DNA from 4 places in the Variovorax sp. GW821-FHT09B01 genome. Region 3 is predicted to be linked to each of the others. Evidence: predicted binding sites of a transcription regulator. Region 3 holds the regulator's gene; each other region holds the start of a gene.
The links. The regulator LexA, encoded in region 3, represses DNA repair genes until DNA is damaged. The targets are predictions, from matches to a motif close to ACTGTATNNNNATACAGT.

Region 1 (3,965 bases), on a different contig from region 3:
GCGCGCGATGGCCGCGGCCAATGCGCAGATCGGCGTGGCGACCGCGGCCTTCTATCCGAGCATCCTGATCGCGCCCACGGTCGGCGTCGACAGCCGGCTGATCGAGTCGCTGTTCGATGCGCCCAGCCTGTTGTGGTCGGTCGGCGTGTCGGCCACGCAGGTGCTGTTCGACGGCGGCCGCGTGCGCGCGGGCGTGGACTTCGCGAAGGCCGGCTACGACGCCACCGTGGGCAACTACCGCCGCGTCGTGCTGACCGCGATGCAGGAGGTGCAGGACGGCATCGACGGCCTCGCGGCGCTCGAGCGCGCCACCGCCCAGGCGCAGTCGGCCGTGGCGGCCGCGCGGCGCGTGCTCGACATGGCCAACAGCCGCTACGAGGGTGGTGCCTCGACCTACCTCGACGTGATCACCGCGCAGCAGTCGCTGCTGACGGTGGAGCGCCAGGCCGCGCAGCTGCAGGGGCAGCGCCTGCTGACCTCGGTGTTCCTCGTGAAGGCGCTGGGCGGCGACTGGTGCGGCGACGGCAACGCGGACGCCGCGCTCGCATCTAGAACAGGCTGCCCTGCCCCGGCGCGCCAGGTGGCCGAAAAGCGCTGAGGTCGAGCGCGATGCGCTCGCGGTTGAAGCCGATGCGCGCGGTCGCCTTCTCGAAGCGCTGGCGCAGCAGGTCGGCCCACAGGCCCGTGCCCTTCATGCGCGTGGCGAAGTCGGCGTCGTAGTCCTTGCCGCCGCGCACGTCGTGGATGCGCGCCATGATGCGGTCCGCGCGCTGCGGGTAGTGCAGCGCCAGCCACTGCTTGAACAGCGGCGCCACCTCCCAGGGCAGCCGGATCATCGTGTAGAAGGCGCTGCGCGCGCCCGCCTCCCAGGCCGCCTCGAGCACCTGCTCCATGTCTTCCGTCACGAACGGAATCTGCGGCGCCACGCTCACGCCCACCGGCACGCCGGCCTCGGCCAGCGTGCGGATGGTGCGCAGCCGCCGGTGCGGCGCCGCGGCGCGCGGCTCGAGCTTGCGCGCGAGTTCGCCGTCGAGCGTGGTCACGGTCACGTACACCGCCGCCAGGCCGCGCGCGGCGGCCGGCGCGATCAGGTCGAGGTCGCGTTCGATCGCGCTGGACTTGGTCACCAGCCCGAAGGGGTGGTTGACCTCCGACAGCAGCTCGATCAGCGAGCGCGTGATGCGCAGCTCGCGCTCGATCGGCTGGTAGCAGTCGGTGGCCGTGCCGATCGCGATGTGGCTGGGCCGGTAGCTCTTGCGGCCCAGCTCGCGGCGCAGCACCTCGACCAGGTTGCGCTTGGCGATCAGCTTGGTCTCGAAGTCCAGCCCCGGCGAGAGGTTGAGGTAGCTGTGCGTGGGCCGCGCGAAGCAGTAGATGCAGCCGTGCTCGCAGCCACGGTAGGGGTTGATCGAGCGGTCGAAGTAGATGTCGGGCGAGTCGTTCTCGTTCATGGCCGACTTCACGTCCTCGAAGCGCACCTCGGTGGCCAGCGGCTCGAGCTCGTCGGCCTCGGCGGCGTTTTCCTCGAGCGTGCCCCAGCCGTCGTCGAAGGCATCGCGCTCGTCCTTCGAGAAGCGGTGCGCGAGCCGCGTGGCAGCGCCGCGGCCCTTGATGGCCTGGATGGGGATGTAGGCGGCGGGTGGCATGGCGCAACTCCTTCGCGGGTCGGTTCACTGTTTAAACATACAGTATTTCACCATTCCGACGGGTCACGTCGATTTTTCTATTTCTTTCTTGACAGAAATTTCGGAAGTCCTAGACTCCAGCGCATGGAACTCACCGACATCCAACGCAAGTTCGTCCTCCACTGGGGCGAGATGGGCTCCATGTGGGGCGTCAACCGCACCGTCTCGCAGATCCACGCGCTGCTGTTCGTGCACGGCAAGCCGATCCATGCCGAGGAGCTGTCCGACACCCTGGGCGTGGCGCGCTCCAACGTGAGCAACAGCCTGAAGGAACTGCAGGCCTGGAACCTGGTGCGCGTCACCCACATGCTGGGCGACCGGCGCGACTACTTCGAGACCAGCGTCGACGTCTGGGAGCTGTTCCGCACCGTGGTGCGCGAGCGCAAGGAACGCGAGTTCGACCCCACCATCCGCGTGCTGCGCGAGATCGTCGCGAGCCCCGACTTCCAGAAGGAATCGGCCGATGCGCAGGACCGCATCCGCTCCACCATGGACCTGATGGCCAAGCTCGCGACCTGGGCCGACGAGATGCTGCGGCTGTCGCCCGGCACGCTCGACAAGGTGCTGACGCTGGGCGCGAGCGTGCAGAAGTTCGTTCGCGGCGATGCGCCCGCGCCCGCCGCCGGCAAGGATGATCCCGACGCCCACCATGCGAGCCTGCCGATGATCTGAGGCCGGCTCTTTTTTTGCCCATTCATTTCTGTTTTGACAGAAATATCGAGAATAAAGAACACCATGTCCCGCTCCACCGCCATCGCCTACCCGCTGACCGTCTACTACGACGCCACCTGCCGCCTGTGCAGCGCCGAAATGGGCGCGATGAAGGCGCGCGACGCGGCCGCGCGGCTCGTTCTGGTCGACTGCTCGCCGCCGGATTTCGAGGCCGGCCCGGCGCCGCGCGGGGCCCTGATGACCGCGATCCACGTGGTCGATGCCGCCGGCCGCGTACAGGTCGGCGTGCCCGCCATCCGCGCCTGCCGCGAGGCGGTCGGCCTGCCCAACGGCGGCGCCCTGCTCGACCTGCCGCTGGTCGCGCCGCTGGCCGATCGCGCCTATGCCGCGCTGGCGCGCAACCGCCAGCGCCTGCCCGGCTGGTTCGTGACCCTGCTCGCCGGTCCGGTCGCGAAGGCCTCGCGCACCTGCGCCGACGGCCAGTGCCGGCTCTGACATCCGCACCGCCTTCCCCACGAGGAGTTCACCGCATGCCCAGCGTCTTCCAGCCCGATTTCCGCCTGCCGCACACCGCCGATGCCTCGGCCCCGGTCAGCCGTGCCGAAACGCAGGACTACTTCACCGAGGTCGCCACCGACTACGGCGCCTGGAGCCCCAGCTACAACATGCACTTCGGCTACTGGCGCGCGGGCCTGAATCCGCTGCGCCGCGAAGGCATGCTGGTCGAGATGAACCGCGAGGTCGGCCGCGCGTTGCGGCTCGGCGAGCGCCCCACGGACGACGGCCGCCACTGCGTGCTCGACCTGGGCTGCGGCGCAGGCGCCACCGCGCGCACGCTGGTCGGCGACGACCGCCGCCTCTATGCCGTGACCGTCACCAACGTGCCGGTGCAGAACCGCATCGCCGCGCGCCTCGACGCCCAGGCCGGTGTGGCCGACCGCATGGCGCACCTCGAGGCCGACTACACGCGCACCGGCCTGCCGGCCGCGCAGGCCGACGGCGCCTGGGCGCTCGAGAGCGCCTGCTATGCCGAGGGCACCGCCAAGGCCGACTTCGTGCGCGAGGCCGCGCGCCTGCTCAAGCCCGGCGCGCGGCTGGTGGTGGTCGACGGCTTCCTGCTGCGCCGCGAGCCCGGCCGCCTCGCGCGCTGGCTGCACCGCCTGTGGGCCGACAGCTGGGCCGTGCCGACGCTGGCCGTGCGCGCGGACTTCGTGGCCGCGCTGCGCGAACACGGCTTCGAGGACATCGAGGTGCGCTCGCTGCGCTGGCGCGTCGCGCCGAGCGCGCTGCACATCCCCGCGCTCGCCACCCGCTTCACGCTGGCCGAGCTCTGGAAGGCGCGCGGACGCCTGAGCCCCTGGCGCCGCAAGCACATCGTCGCCAGCTATTGCGCGCTCGCGCTGGGCCTGTTCTGGCGCGACTTCGACTACTGCATGGTCAGCGCCACGCGGCGCGCCGACTGAACACACGAACAAGCACACCGAGGAGAAGAGGACTTCCATGCACACCGATCCCGAAGACAGCCGGCTCGCCGAGCTGGCGCCCATCGAGCCGGCCGCGAGCGACGAGCCGCCGGCGAGGAAGCCCGTGCAGGGCATGCCCTTCGGC
Region 2 (3,965 bases), on a different contig from region 3:
GTCTCGGCCAGCGCGGGCAGCTCGAGCTTCTGCTCGAACACGTCGGGCAGCGTGAGCCAGGCATGGCTTTCGGGGCGCAGGCCCCAGGCGATGTCGAGCGCGGCGCGCAGCTCGGCGCCGAAGCGCCGCGAGAGCCCGCCGCGCGGCAGCGCCGCCACCTCGCCCCAGCTGCGGCAACCGAGCCGCGCGAGCGCATCGAGGTGCTCGCGCGCGGCGCTCAGGGTGTCGAGCGGCAGGCCGGCGGGAATCTCGGGCGGCCGTTTCTCCTCGCGCACGAACAGCCGCAGCCGCGCCAGCGCCTCGAGGCTGGTGGCGCCCTGCGCGCCGCGCAGCACGGCGGCGACAGGCACAGGGTTCTCGTTGAGCAACTGACGCATCAGCGAGGAACGCCCGCCCCACAGGCGCTCGCAGGCCGAGACCTCGAGCATCAGCGCCTCGTCGAGCCAGCACACGTGCGGCGTGTAGCGCAACGCCCACCAGCCCAGCGCCTCGGGCGTGGGCATGGCATCGGCGGCGGCCGTGGCGGCACCGGCCTCGGCCTGCGCCTCAAGCGACCACTGCAAGGCGATCCAGTGCATTGGCGCCTCCTGCCTTCCATGCGTCGATGCGCACCACGTTGGCGGCCGGCGGTGCTTCCACCGCCTCCACCGCCACAGCGCCCTGCTGCTGCGCGCGCAGCTTGCGCCGCAGCCGCGCGGCCGCGAGCAGTGCCGCCATGCGCTCGCCGCGCGCCGGCAGCATCACCGGCGCGGCCAGCGGCGGGCCGCGGCGCTTGAGGATGTGCAGCTCGATCTGCGTCGGGTCGGCCTCGCAGCGTGCGATGCGCAGCCGCAACCGCGCGGGCGAGGCCGACTGCGCCACGGCCTCGGGCCGGCAGACGAACAGCAGCGCCTCGTGCTGCGCGGCCGCGAGCTGCAGCCGCCGCAGCTCGCCCACGCGCGCCTGCGGCAGCCAGGCCAGCACCGCCCCCACCTCGGCGCAGCGCAGCGCCTGCTCGCAGGCCCACAGCCGCGCGGCCGCGGCCTCGCTGCGCACCCACATCAGCGCCTCGGGCCGCAGGCCATGGGCCGCGAGCGAGGCGCCGAAGGGTTCGCGCGGCGGACCGATCAGCACCACGGGGCCGCCGCGCACCGCCACCGACTGCACCAGCGCGGGCAGCAGCAGCCGCCAGACATGGTCCTCGGGCGCGGCCTGCAGCAGCTCGCTCATGGCGCCGACCGGCCAGCCTCCGCCCGGCAGCTGCGCGTCGAGCGCGGCATGGCCGGTGCCGATGACCTGCGCGTCGGCGCTGCCGAGCTCGTCGGCATGCCAGACGCCGCGGCCGGCGACGGGAGAGAGGGAGGCGAGGGAAGGAAGGCCCATGATGAAACTGTTAACTGTATTTTTATCCAGTATTTCAAGGGTTCGCAATCGGGTCGGCAAATTTCTTTGCAGGGCCCTCTTTCCCATTCCAATGGCTCATGCGATGGCGCCAAGATCTCGTTTGAAGCCCCGCGCCGAAGCCGCTCCAATGGCTTCACGAAGAATGGTCCTCGTGGCCGCGGCGGATGGGCCGCCGCGGTCGCCAGCGGGCCATGTCCCAGGAGCCCCAGGAATGCACGCCACCCTTTCCCATTCCCCACCCGCCGGCTCGGCCATCGCCGCCGCGCCGCTGCCCGCCAGCGGCGACGTCGAGGCCGGCCTCAACTACCTGCGGCCGACCGCGCTGCGGCCCTACAGCTACGCCTTCACGCCGCCGCCCGGCCTGCCCTGGGAGAGCGGCGAGTACGAGCGGATCGCGATGCCGATCGCCGATGCCCGCGGCCGGGCGACCCACATCGAGCGCGAGGGCTTCGAGCTGCGCGAGGCGCCCACGGCGGTCGCCGACTTCCTCGACGACGCCGAGGTCCAGGCCGTCTACTACCCCGAGCTGGCCGCGCTCGCGCTCGCGGTCACCGGCGGCGCGCGCGCCCACGTGTTCGATCACCTGGTGCGACAGCGCGAGCCCGAGCGCACCGCGCTGAACTTCGGCCGCGGCAAGACCGACGGCAAGGCCGCCGCCAACGGCCGCATCCACAACGACTACACCGAGGAATCGGGCCGGCGCCGGCTCGCGCTGGTGCTCGCGAGCGCGGCCGAGGCCGCCGCCGTGCGGCGCTACTGCATCGTCAACATCTGGCGCTCGATCGCCGGGCCGGTGCTCGACACCCCGCTGGCCGTCTGCGATGCGCGCACGGTGATGGCGCGCGACCTGGTGAATGCCGAGGTGCGCTATCCGAAGCGCACCGGCGAGATCTACCTCGCCACCCATGCCCCCACCCACCGCTGGTCGTACTTCTCGCGCATGGACCGGCACGAGGCGCTGGTGTTCAAGCAGTACGACGCGCAGCTCGGCGGCGTCGCGCGCTTCACGCCGCACGCGGCCTTCGACCATCCGCTGGCGCCGGCCGATGCCCCGCTGCGCGAGAGCATCGAGGCGCGCTGCCTGGTGGTGTTCGAGTGAGGGAGGCCATGGCCATGAACGCACCCACGCTCGACTTCTGGTTCGACTTCGGCAGCAACTACAGCTATCTCAGCGCGATGCGCATCGAGCAGGCCGCCGCCGCGCATGGCGTCGCGCTGCGCTGGCAGCCCTTCCTGCTCGGGCCGGTGTTCCGCGCGCTGGGCTGGGAGACCTCGCCCTTCGTGCTGCAGAAGGAAAAGGGCGACTACGTCTGGAAGGACATGGTGCGCCAGTGCCGCAAGTACGGCCTGCCCTGGCAACGGCCCAGCAACTTCCCGCGTGCCGCCGTGCTGCCGCTGCGCATCGCGCTGGCCGGCGCCGGCCAGCCGTGGATCGGCGAGTTCTGCCGCCGCACGATGCGGCTGAACTTCGCCGAGGACCGCGACATCGACGCGCCCGAGACCATGGCCGCGCTGCTTGCCGACATGGGCCTGCCCGCGCACCGCGTGATCGACGAGGCGCTGTCGGACGCCAACAAGCTGCGCCTGCGCCGCCAGACCGAGACCGCGATGGAAAAAGGCATCTTCGGCGCGCCCACCTTCTTCGTCGGCGACGAGATGTTCTGGGGCAACGACCGGCTCGACGATGCGCTGGCATTCGCCCGCGCGCAGGCCGGCGCCTGAACCCCACGGTCTCAGCGCGGCGCGGAGCCCTTCGCTTCCGCCACCAGCCACTCGGCCACGTGCCGCACTTCCTCGCGCGGCTGCGGCTCGGCCTGGATCAGCCAGTAGGCATGGCCCGAGGGCTGGGCCGGCAACGCGGCCTCCACGCGCACCAGCCGTCGGTCGTCGAGCAGCGGCTGGATCAGCTCGAGCCGCCCGAGCGCCACGCCCTGCCCCGCCATCGCGGCCTGGATCAGCTGGTCGTACTGGTTGAAGCGCAGCATGCCGCGCGGCTTCGCGTCGGCCCAGCCGGCCGCGGCCAGCCAGTCGCGCCACTGCAGCCAGGGCCGCTGCGCATCGTCGAACTCGAGCAGGTTCAGCGCCGCGATCGCCTCGGCCGCGGCCAGCGGCGGCAGCGCCAGCGAGGGATGCGCCACCGGCGCCACCGTTTCGCCGAACAGCCGCACCGCGCCCGCCGGCGCCAGCGCGGGCGTGGTGTAGCGGATCGCGAGGTCGATGCCTTCGTTGCGCAGGTCGGCCACGCGGTTGTTGGCCGAGACCCGCACGTCCACGCCCGGATGGATGTCCTGCACCCGGCTGAGCCGCGGCAGCAGCCACAGCCCCGTGACGCCGATGCTCGCGCTCAGCGTCACCGGCCGCTGCGCGCCGGTGCGGCCGATCTCGCCCATCACCTCCTGCAGCTGTTGCACCACCGCATCGGCGCTGCGGAACAGCCGCTCGCCCTCGGGCGTGAACGAGATCGAGCGATGGCCGCGCACCAGCAGCTTCACGCCGAGCTGCGCCTCGAGCGCATGCACCTGCTTGCTGACCGCCGACTGCGTCACGCACAGGTCCTGCGCCGCCAGCGAGATGCTCATGCG
Region 3 (3,965 bases):
GGCAGCAGGGCGCCGAAGCTCGGCATGAAGACCGACACCGCGTGCCAGGCCGCGTACCAGAGCATCGTGAGGGCCAGCAGCCGACGCCGGTCCCAGCCGGCCACCGCGGCCGCGAGCAACGGTGCGCCGAGGCAGGTGACGAAGGCCGCGGCTGTGATCAACTGCCCCGCGGTGGCGGCACTGACCTCGAGCGAAACACTGATTTCATTGAGCGTGCCCGGCACCACCATCACCCCGGTGCCGATCACGAAGTTGCCAGCGAGCAGCGCCCAGAGTGCGCCCCGTGGCGCTGGCTGGCTCACGGCTTCACCGCCGGACCTGCAACGCGCCGGGGTTGACGATGTTGGTGGGGTTGCCCTTGATGAAGCTCACGACGTTGTCGAAAGCCTGGCCGAAGTACATCTCGTAGCTCTCCTGCTCCACGTAGCCGATGTGCGGCGTGCAGATGCAGTTCTCGAGGCGCAGCAGCGCATGGCCCTGCAACGGCGGTTCGCTCTCGAACACGTCGATCGCCGCCAGGCCGGGGCGGCCGCGGTTGAGCGCGGCGAGCAGCGCATCGGGCTCGACCAGCTCGGCGCGCGAGGTGTTGACGAACAGCGAGGTCGGCTTCATGCGCGAGAGGTCCTCGAGCGTGATCAGGCCGGTGGTTTCGTCGTTGAGCCGCAGGTGCACGGACAGCACATCGGCCATCGCGAAGAACTCCTGGCGGCTCTGCGCCACCTGGAAGCCATCGGAGCGCGCCTTGGCGCAGCTCGCCTCGCGGCCCCAGATCACGACCTGCATACCGAAGGCCTGGCCATAGCGCGCCACGAGCTGGCCGATGCGGCCGTAGCCCCAGACGCAGAGCGTCTTGCCCTTGAGCACCGAGCCGAGCCCGAAATTGGGCGGCATCGAGGCCGACTTGAGTCCCGACTGTTGCCAGGCGCCGTGCTTGAGGTTGCTGATGTACTGGGGCAGCCGGCGCATCGCCGACATGATCAGCGCCCAGGTCAGTTCGGCCGGGGCCTGCGGCGAACCCGAGCCCTCGGCCACCGCCACGCCACGCTCGGTGCAGGCGGCCACGTCGATGTGGCTGCTGACGCGGCCCGTCTGCGAGATCAGCTTGAGCTTGGGGAGTTTCTCGATCAGCTGGCGCGAGATCTGGCTACGCTCGCGGATCAGGACGATCACATCGGCGTCCTTGAGTCGCACCGAGAGTTGACCGATGCCCTTGACGGTGTTGGTGTAGACCTTGGCTGCGTAGGCATCGAGCTTCGAAGCACAGTGCAGCTTGCGCACCGCATCCTGGTAATCGTCGAGGATCACAATATTCATGGCATGCCATTGTGCCTCGCAGCATGGAATCGGCGCGCCGTTGAACGTTTGGATACGGCCCCTGGGCCCCGAAAGAGGTGAAAACGGGGGCAAAGGCAGGAGAAGCAGGGGCAAAGGCGGGCAAAGGGGCGAGGTCGGCACTGCCTTCCCGACAGGGTTGAACAAACCGGCTGCTATGGTTTCTTCACACCCCTGAGCCTAGACCTTGCGCGTTCACGTGATCGAGCGACTGCGTGAAACGCTGGGCCGATGCTCTCAGTGCAGGTGCACGGGGCGGGGCGCCACGGCGGCGGCTTCGAGTGCCTCGAGCGCAGCGAGGCGGTCGAGCTCGGCGCACACATCCGCCATCCGGCCCGAAATCACGACGCGGTTGCTGTTGCGCGCGCCGCCCTGCTGGCGGTCGACGACGCGCACCACCCGCAGCGGACGCGAAGGCGCCTGCGCGACGGCTGCGGCCGTGACGGCGTTATGTCCGCTGTCACCGCGTGCCGTGCACGACGGCCGTACCGACACATAGCGCAGCTCGCTGGCGCACAGGTCGTCATCGCGACGGTGTGCGGGGCGGGCGGGCAACCAGCGGCTCGCGAGCGACTGCAGCGGCATCCAAAGATCGACGAAGGTGAGGAGGGCGATTCCCATGTGAACTCCAAGAAGGTTTGAGGTTGAACACAGGCAGGATTCGTTGTCATCGGGCGCAGCAGGGTGATGGCGACAAAGCGCCATACGCCCGCCACCTGCAGCGACCGGATGGGGGATGCGTGATGCGGATCCGCGAAACGGCTCGGCGATGCAGACCGCCGGGCCGGCTCGGCAGGCCTACATCAGCATGGTGTTTCGGATCAGGCCGACCGCGAGGCCTTCGATTTCGAAGGGCTCGCCGGGTTGGACCACGATGGTCGGGTAGTCGGGGTTCTCGGCATGGAGCTCGATCACCTGCTTGTTGCGCTTGAGGCGCTTGACGGTCACTTCGTCGCCGAGGCGCGCCACCACGATCTGGCCGTTGCGCGCTTCCTTGGTGGCCTGCACGGCGAGCAGGTCGCCGTCCATGATGCCGGCGTCGCGCATCGACATGCCACGCACCTTGAGCAGGTAGTCGGGCTGGCGCTGGAACAGCGTGTTCTCGACGTAGTAGGTCTGGTCGACATGCTCTTGCGCGAGGATCGGCGAGCCGGCCGCGACGCGGCCGATGAGCGGCAGCGCGAGTTGCGCCATACCGGGCAGCGACAGAGAGAACTGGCTGTTGCGCGATTCGGCGAGCGAGCGCAGGGCATCGCCCTTCAGGCGGATGCCGCGCGAGGTGCCGCTCACGAGTTCGATGACGCCCTTGCGGGCCAGCGCCTGCAGATGCTCCTCGGCGGCATTGGCGGAGCGAAAGCCCAGCTCGCTCGCGATTTCGGCACGAGTGGGCGGCGCCCCGGTACGGGCAATGGCGCTCTGGATCAGATCGAGGATCTGCTGCTGGCGGGCGGTAAGCTTCACGGCGAACTGCATGGTGGTTCCTTGCGGCACTGGCTGAACATCCAGTACCTGTATTTTTAACCAGTTTTTCAAAGTTGGCAAGCCATGGTGAATTCATCCCTCTCGAATCCGCGGTGCGTGGTGGTGCTCGGCACCGGCGGCACCATCTCGGGCCGCGCGGCGAACAGTGGCGACAACATCGGCTACACCGCCGGCGAGGTGGGCGTGGCCGACCTGCTCGGCGGCATCGAGGCGCCCGCTGGCGTGACGCTGGCGGCGGAGCAGGTGGCGCAGGTCGACAGCAAGGACATGTCCTTCGCGATCTGGCGCGCGCTGGCGCTGCGCTGCGCCCACTGGCTGGCGCAGCCCGACGTGGCCGGCGTGGTGGTCACCCATGGCACCGACACGCTCGAGGAGACCGCCTTCTTCCTCCAGTCGGTGCTGGCGCCGCGCAAGCCCATCGTGCTGACCTGCGCCATGCGCCCGGCCTCCGCGCTGTCGCCCGACGGTCCGCAGAACGTGCGCGATGCGATCGCCGTGGCCGCGACACCGGGCGCGCAGGGCGTGACCGCGGTATGCGCGGGCACGGTGCTCGGTGCCTTCGACGTGCAGAAGGTGCACACCTATCGGCTCGATGCCTTCGACGCGGGCGACGCGGGGCCGGTGGGCTACGTGGAGGAGGGCGAGGTACGGCGCATGCGTGACTGGCCGGCTTCGGAAGCAGGCGTAGCCCTCGGCCGTCTTCCCGAGGACGAGGCCGCATGGCCGCGCGTGGAGATCGTGATGAGCCACGCGGGCGCGAGCGGCGCGTTGATCCATGCGCTGCGTGCCGATGGCACGGCGGCGTCGCCTCTGCACGGCCTCGTGCTGGCGACCACCGGCAACGGCACGCTGCACCATGCGCTCGAGGCAGCGGCGCTCGAGGCGCAGGAGGCCGGCATCGCGGTGCTGCGCGCCACCCGCTGCACGCAAGGGCGCATCCTGCCCAAGCCGGGCGACCGCCTGCGCGATGCGGGCGCGCTGACGCCCGTCAAGGCGCGCATCGCGCTGACGCTCGAATTGCTCTGAAGTCGGGATGCCAAAGAAAAAGCCGCGTGCGGGCCTCGAGGCCCGCACGCGGCTTGCGATTCGAGCCGAGGATCAGCTGCTCAGTGCGGCCAGTGCACGTTGCGTGATCTCTTCGACCGTGCCCA
Region 4 (3,965 bases), on a different contig from region 3:
GCGCCACTACGCCGAGGTCGCGAGGCAGCTTGACACCCAGCTTGACGCAGACTGAATCGTTGGCGTCACTGTGCAACGCCTGTTGAGCCTACGTTGCCGAGCCATCAAGCATTCGAAAGATTCGCTGCGGCACCCGCAGTTGATGTCCTTTTGTCGGGACGGTCGCTCGCGCGAGGGCTCGAGCTATCGACCGTTTCGCAATGCCGCGTGCGTGCTGACTTTTCGTTCGTAAGAAGCGTCTTCGCTCTAGCTTCTGCAGATGCGGGTCGGTGTGGTCTGGTGCGCGATGTTCAACGTCGCATACCGCGCACGTCGCCGCGGATGCCCGGCTTGCCCCAAAGACCCGCCCGAAAGTGCAGCAAGTCTTGGTCGTTTCACGCGCATGTCGATGACGGGCGCGCAGCCATCGACATCACGGCCAGCTGAACCAATCCGTTGACTGGCTGGTGCCATGTCAGACTGAGCCCTCTTTCATTCCTTCCCGTTCGCCGGCGCCGTTCTGCATGACCACTTCCGAGATCTTCCTCGTCGCCATGTTGATCATCTTTTCGGTACCGTACCTTGTCTGGCGTCTGGGGCGCACCGAGTACTTCGCGCCGCTCGTGGTGGTGCAGATCATCACTGGCATCGTGCTGGGGCCAGGCGTGCTGGGCGCGGTGTTTCCCGACTACTACAAGTTCGTCTTCAACGGGCCCGTTGTCCAGTCGCTGAACGCCGTTGCGCAGTGGGCCGTCATGATGTTCGTCTGGATCGCAGGCATCGAGCTCGACTTGCGCAAGGCTTGGGAGCACCGCCGCGAAAGTGGCGTCACGGCAGGACTGGCGCTCGGCGTACCGCTGGCCTTCGGCGCGCTGGCAGCGCTTGCTTTGCTCCCCTACCCCGGCTGGATGGGGGCAGGTGGGACGTCCTGGCAGTTCGTGCTGGGCATCGGCATGTCGTGCGCCGTGACGGCCCTACCTATTCTCATCTTGCTGATGGAGAAGCTGCAGATCCTGCGCCAGCCCATCGGTCAGCGCATCCTGCGTTACGCGAGCCTGGACGATATCGCCATCTGGGGCGTCTTGGCGCTGATCCTCATGGACTGGGAGCGGGTCGGCAGGCAGGCAGGCTTCCTGGCAGTATTCGCCGTCGCTTCGATCCTGTTCCGCCGGCTGATGGTCCGCGTCCCCGAGCGCGATCGCTGGTACGCCGGGCTGATATGGCTCGCGGCCTGCGGGCTCGGTGCCGACTGGTCGGGCCTGCACTACATGGTGGGCGCGTTCATCGCCGGCGCAGTGATGGACGCGGAATGGTTTGACCAGCAGCAGATGGACTGGCTGCGTCACAACGTGCTGCTCGTGGTCATGCCGGTCTTCTTTCTCAGCACCGGCCTGCGTACCAACTGGCAGGTGGGCGGCACGGAGGTCTTTCTCGTTGCGGCCGTGCTGCTGGTCGCGTCGGTGGCTGGCAAGCTGATCGGGCTTCGCCTGGCGGGGCGGCTGCTGCGCTGGCAACCGGGCGAAGCCTCGCTGATCGGCTGGCTGCTGCAGACCAAAGCCCTCATCATGATCATTTTTGCCAACGTCCTGCTGGACAAGGCGATCATCACCAACGAGACCTTCACGGCCTTGCTGATCATGGCCGTGGCGAGCACCATGCTGACGGTGCCGGTCGTGTCGCCCAAGCTGCAGCGCATGAAAGACATCGTTTTTCGGTCGCGCTGAGCGGAGGGCCTCGCTGGCGAGTGAGCCTGCGCGGGTTCCTTGCTATCGCCGTTAGATGGTTCTGGGGGAATGCGGCTCAAAATCTTGACGGGTCATGCAGCGATCCCCAGGCAGTTTTGCGAGTACCACGTTCTACGCCTATCCAGTGACCCTCTTCAGTCGGCGCATTCGCCAGAAGGCTTCACGCTGACGACGCCGCTCTCCATGCCTGGTCTCGATTCAGAGGCGCCCCTGCTTCCAAACACCCGTCGACGAAGAAATTTGTAAACATTCTTGCTAAAGCCAGACGCTCTTAGGATACTGTATGTCCATACAGTAATCGGAGCCTTTCATGGCCATCTCCCTGTCATGGGCTGGTGGCGAAGACCCGCCGCCGGCCCGTCTGTCGCCGGTGTCACGAGGCAGGATCTCGCGTGACCCGCTCACGTTGTCCCCTGCCATAGAGGCCGCGCTCTGGCGTGGCGACGCAATGGGTAGTCCTGTGACGACGACGCTGAGCAGCGGCTTCGCGACACTGGACGCACAGTTGCCGGGAGGCGGCTGGCCCTGCCAGTCGTTGACCGAGGTGCTGCAGTTGCAACCCACAGCGCTTGAGTGGCGTCTGTGCGCTCCGTCCATGCGCGCGTTGGTGGCGCAGGGCAAGCAGATCGTGTTGGTCGGTCCGCCGAAGGCGCCTCACCTGCCGGGACTCCTTCACCTCGGACTCGACGAGCATCAGTTGGTATGGATCCAGGCCGACAAGCCGCTCGAACGCTTGTGGGCCATCGAGCAACTCATCAAAGCCAATGCGGTGGGCATGCTCCTTGGATGGCTGCCTCACGCCCGGCAGGAGCAAATTCGCCGGTTGCAGGTGTGCGCTCAAAGCTGTGATGGACCGGTGATCCTTTTTCGTCCAGCGGCGGCCGAGCATGAGGCTTCGGCCGCACCGCTTCGTTTGCAGGCGCGGTTCAGCCTCGATTGGGAGCTGTGCATTCATCTGCTCAAGCGCAAAGGCCCACCTCACGAGGGGGAGCTGAGATTGCCCTCGATCCCTGGTGGACTCGAGGACATCCTCACGCCACGTCTGACGCGCCCGAGCCATCTGATCGCGGCGAGCCACTCGAGAAAGCTTTCCCATGCTGTGGGCAGCACTTCTTCCGGACAAGCTTCCGGACGGCCCGCAGCGGCGCACTGAAGCGCTCGAGGGTCTGGCGACCTGGTGTCTCCAATTCACACCGCGCGTTGCCGTCCTCGAAGCGCTTCTGGACTGCCCAGCGGTGGCCATGGAAGTCGAGCAAAGCGTGCGCTTGTTCGGCGGTAAGCGTCGTCTGGTGCTGCGAGTGCGCGATGAATGCGCCGAGTTGGGCGTACGGCAACTGGCCTGGGCCCCCACGAGCCTCGCCGCGTTAGCGCTCGCTCGTGCCGGCCTGTCCAACGGGTTTGTCAAGCCACTGGCACAGTTGCTGGACGCGCTGCCCTTGCAGACACTGACCCACGTCGCGGTGCATCAGGCGACGCTGGCGCGCCTGGGCTGCCAGACCCTCGGACACGTGAGAGCGCTGCCGCGTGGAGGGCTGAGCCGGCGCTTCGATGCCCAGGTGCTGACGGCGCTCGACCAGGCATACGGATTGCGCCCCGAAAGCTATGCCTGGGCGCAACTGCCCGAGACCTTTGCCGCGAAGCTCGAGCTGATGGCCCGTGTCGAGCATGCTCCGGCGATGCTGTTCGGCGCACGGCGATTGATGCTGCAGTTGGCCGGCTGGCTCGCCGCCCGGCGATCGGGCGTCACCGCTTTCACGCTGCGCTGGTGCCACGATGCCATGCGCTCCAGGAGCGCGGGTGATGGCGGCGAACTCACGGTGCGCACGGCGCAGCCCACACGGGCTACGGAGCATCTGATGCGGCTCTTGGCAGAGCACGTAGCCAAGATCGAGTTGTTGGCGCCGGTGGGTGACCTTGAGCTACTGGCGACCGAGGTGCATCCGCTGGAAGAGAAAAGCTTTTCGATGCTGCCTGAAGCCCGGCAATCGGGCGAGAGCTTGGCGTTGGTGCTCGAGCGCGTTGCCGCACGCCTTGGCCCCGAAAGGGTGCTTCGCCCGGTCGTCCTCGAAGATCATCGGATGGAGTGGATGTGTCGCTGGCGTCCTGCGCCAGAGGCGACACCACGCGGCCGGTGCAGGCTCGTGGATGTGCCGCAACCGACATTCATCCTGTCGAAGCCGCTGCGCCTGGCCACGAAAGACAACCGCCCGATTTATCAGGGCGTGCTGCAATTGCTCGCCG

Region 1: AC07RV_RS13035 (PA0069 family radical SAM protein) is a predicted target of LexA. The motif match lies at 1,673-1,690, and genes of this name have one in related genera.
Region 2: imuA (translesion DNA synthesis-associated protein ImuA) is a predicted target of LexA. The motif match lies at 1,376-1,393, and genes of this name have one in related genera.
Region 4: imuA (translesion DNA synthesis-associated protein ImuA) is a predicted target of LexA. The motif match lies at 2,003-2,020, and genes of this name have one in related genera.

Annotation. Positions count from the first base shown of each region.
Region 1 is NZ_JBWKPQ010000003.1:339,857-343,821, reverse strand. Features, by position in the region: gene AC07RV_RS13040 (efflux transporter outer membrane subunit) at 1-598, shown strand, start outside; gene AC07RV_RS13035 (PA0069 family radical SAM protein) at 549-1,646, opposite strand; gene AC07RV_RS13030 (GbsR/MarR family transcriptional regulator) at 1,770-2,357, shown strand; gene AC07RV_RS13025 (thiol-disulfide oxidoreductase DCC family protein) at 2,421-2,852, shown strand; gene AC07RV_RS13020 (SAM-dependent methyltransferase) at 2,888-3,820, shown strand; gene AC07RV_RS13015 (SRPBCC family protein) at 3,858-3,965, shown strand, end outside.
Region 2 is NZ_JBWKPQ010000007.1:18,936-22,900, forward strand. Features, by position in the region: gene AC07RV_RS20770 (Y-family DNA polymerase) at 1-578, opposite strand, end outside; gene imuA (translesion DNA synthesis-associated protein ImuA) at 547-1,362, opposite strand; gene AC07RV_RS20780 (CmcJ/NvfI family oxidoreductase) at 1,595-2,482, shown strand; gene AC07RV_RS20785 (2-hydroxychromene-2-carboxylate isomerase) at 2,497-3,105, shown strand; gene AC07RV_RS20790 (LysR substrate-binding domain-containing protein) at 3,117-3,965, opposite strand, start outside.
Region 3 is NZ_JBWKPQ010000002.1:308,604-312,568, forward strand. Features, by position in the region: gene AC07RV_RS08605 (MFS transporter) at 1-302, opposite strand, end outside; gene AC07RV_RS08610 (D-2-hydroxyacid dehydrogenase family protein) at 307-1,314, opposite strand; gene AC07RV_RS08615 (hypothetical protein) at 1,570-1,953, opposite strand; gene lexA (transcriptional repressor LexA) at 2,131-2,805, opposite strand; gene AC07RV_RS08625 (asparaginase) at 2,878-3,840, shown strand; gene adk (adenylate kinase) at 3,913-3,965, opposite strand, start outside.
Region 4 is NZ_JBWKPQ010000005.1:181,259-185,223, reverse strand. Features, by position in the region: gene AC07RV_RS17670 (hypothetical protein) at 1-55, shown strand, start outside; gene AC07RV_RS17665 (cation:proton antiporter) at 504-1,703, shown strand; gene imuA (translesion DNA synthesis-associated protein ImuA) at 2,035-2,877, shown strand; gene AC07RV_RS17655 (Y-family DNA polymerase) at 2,819-3,965, shown strand, end outside.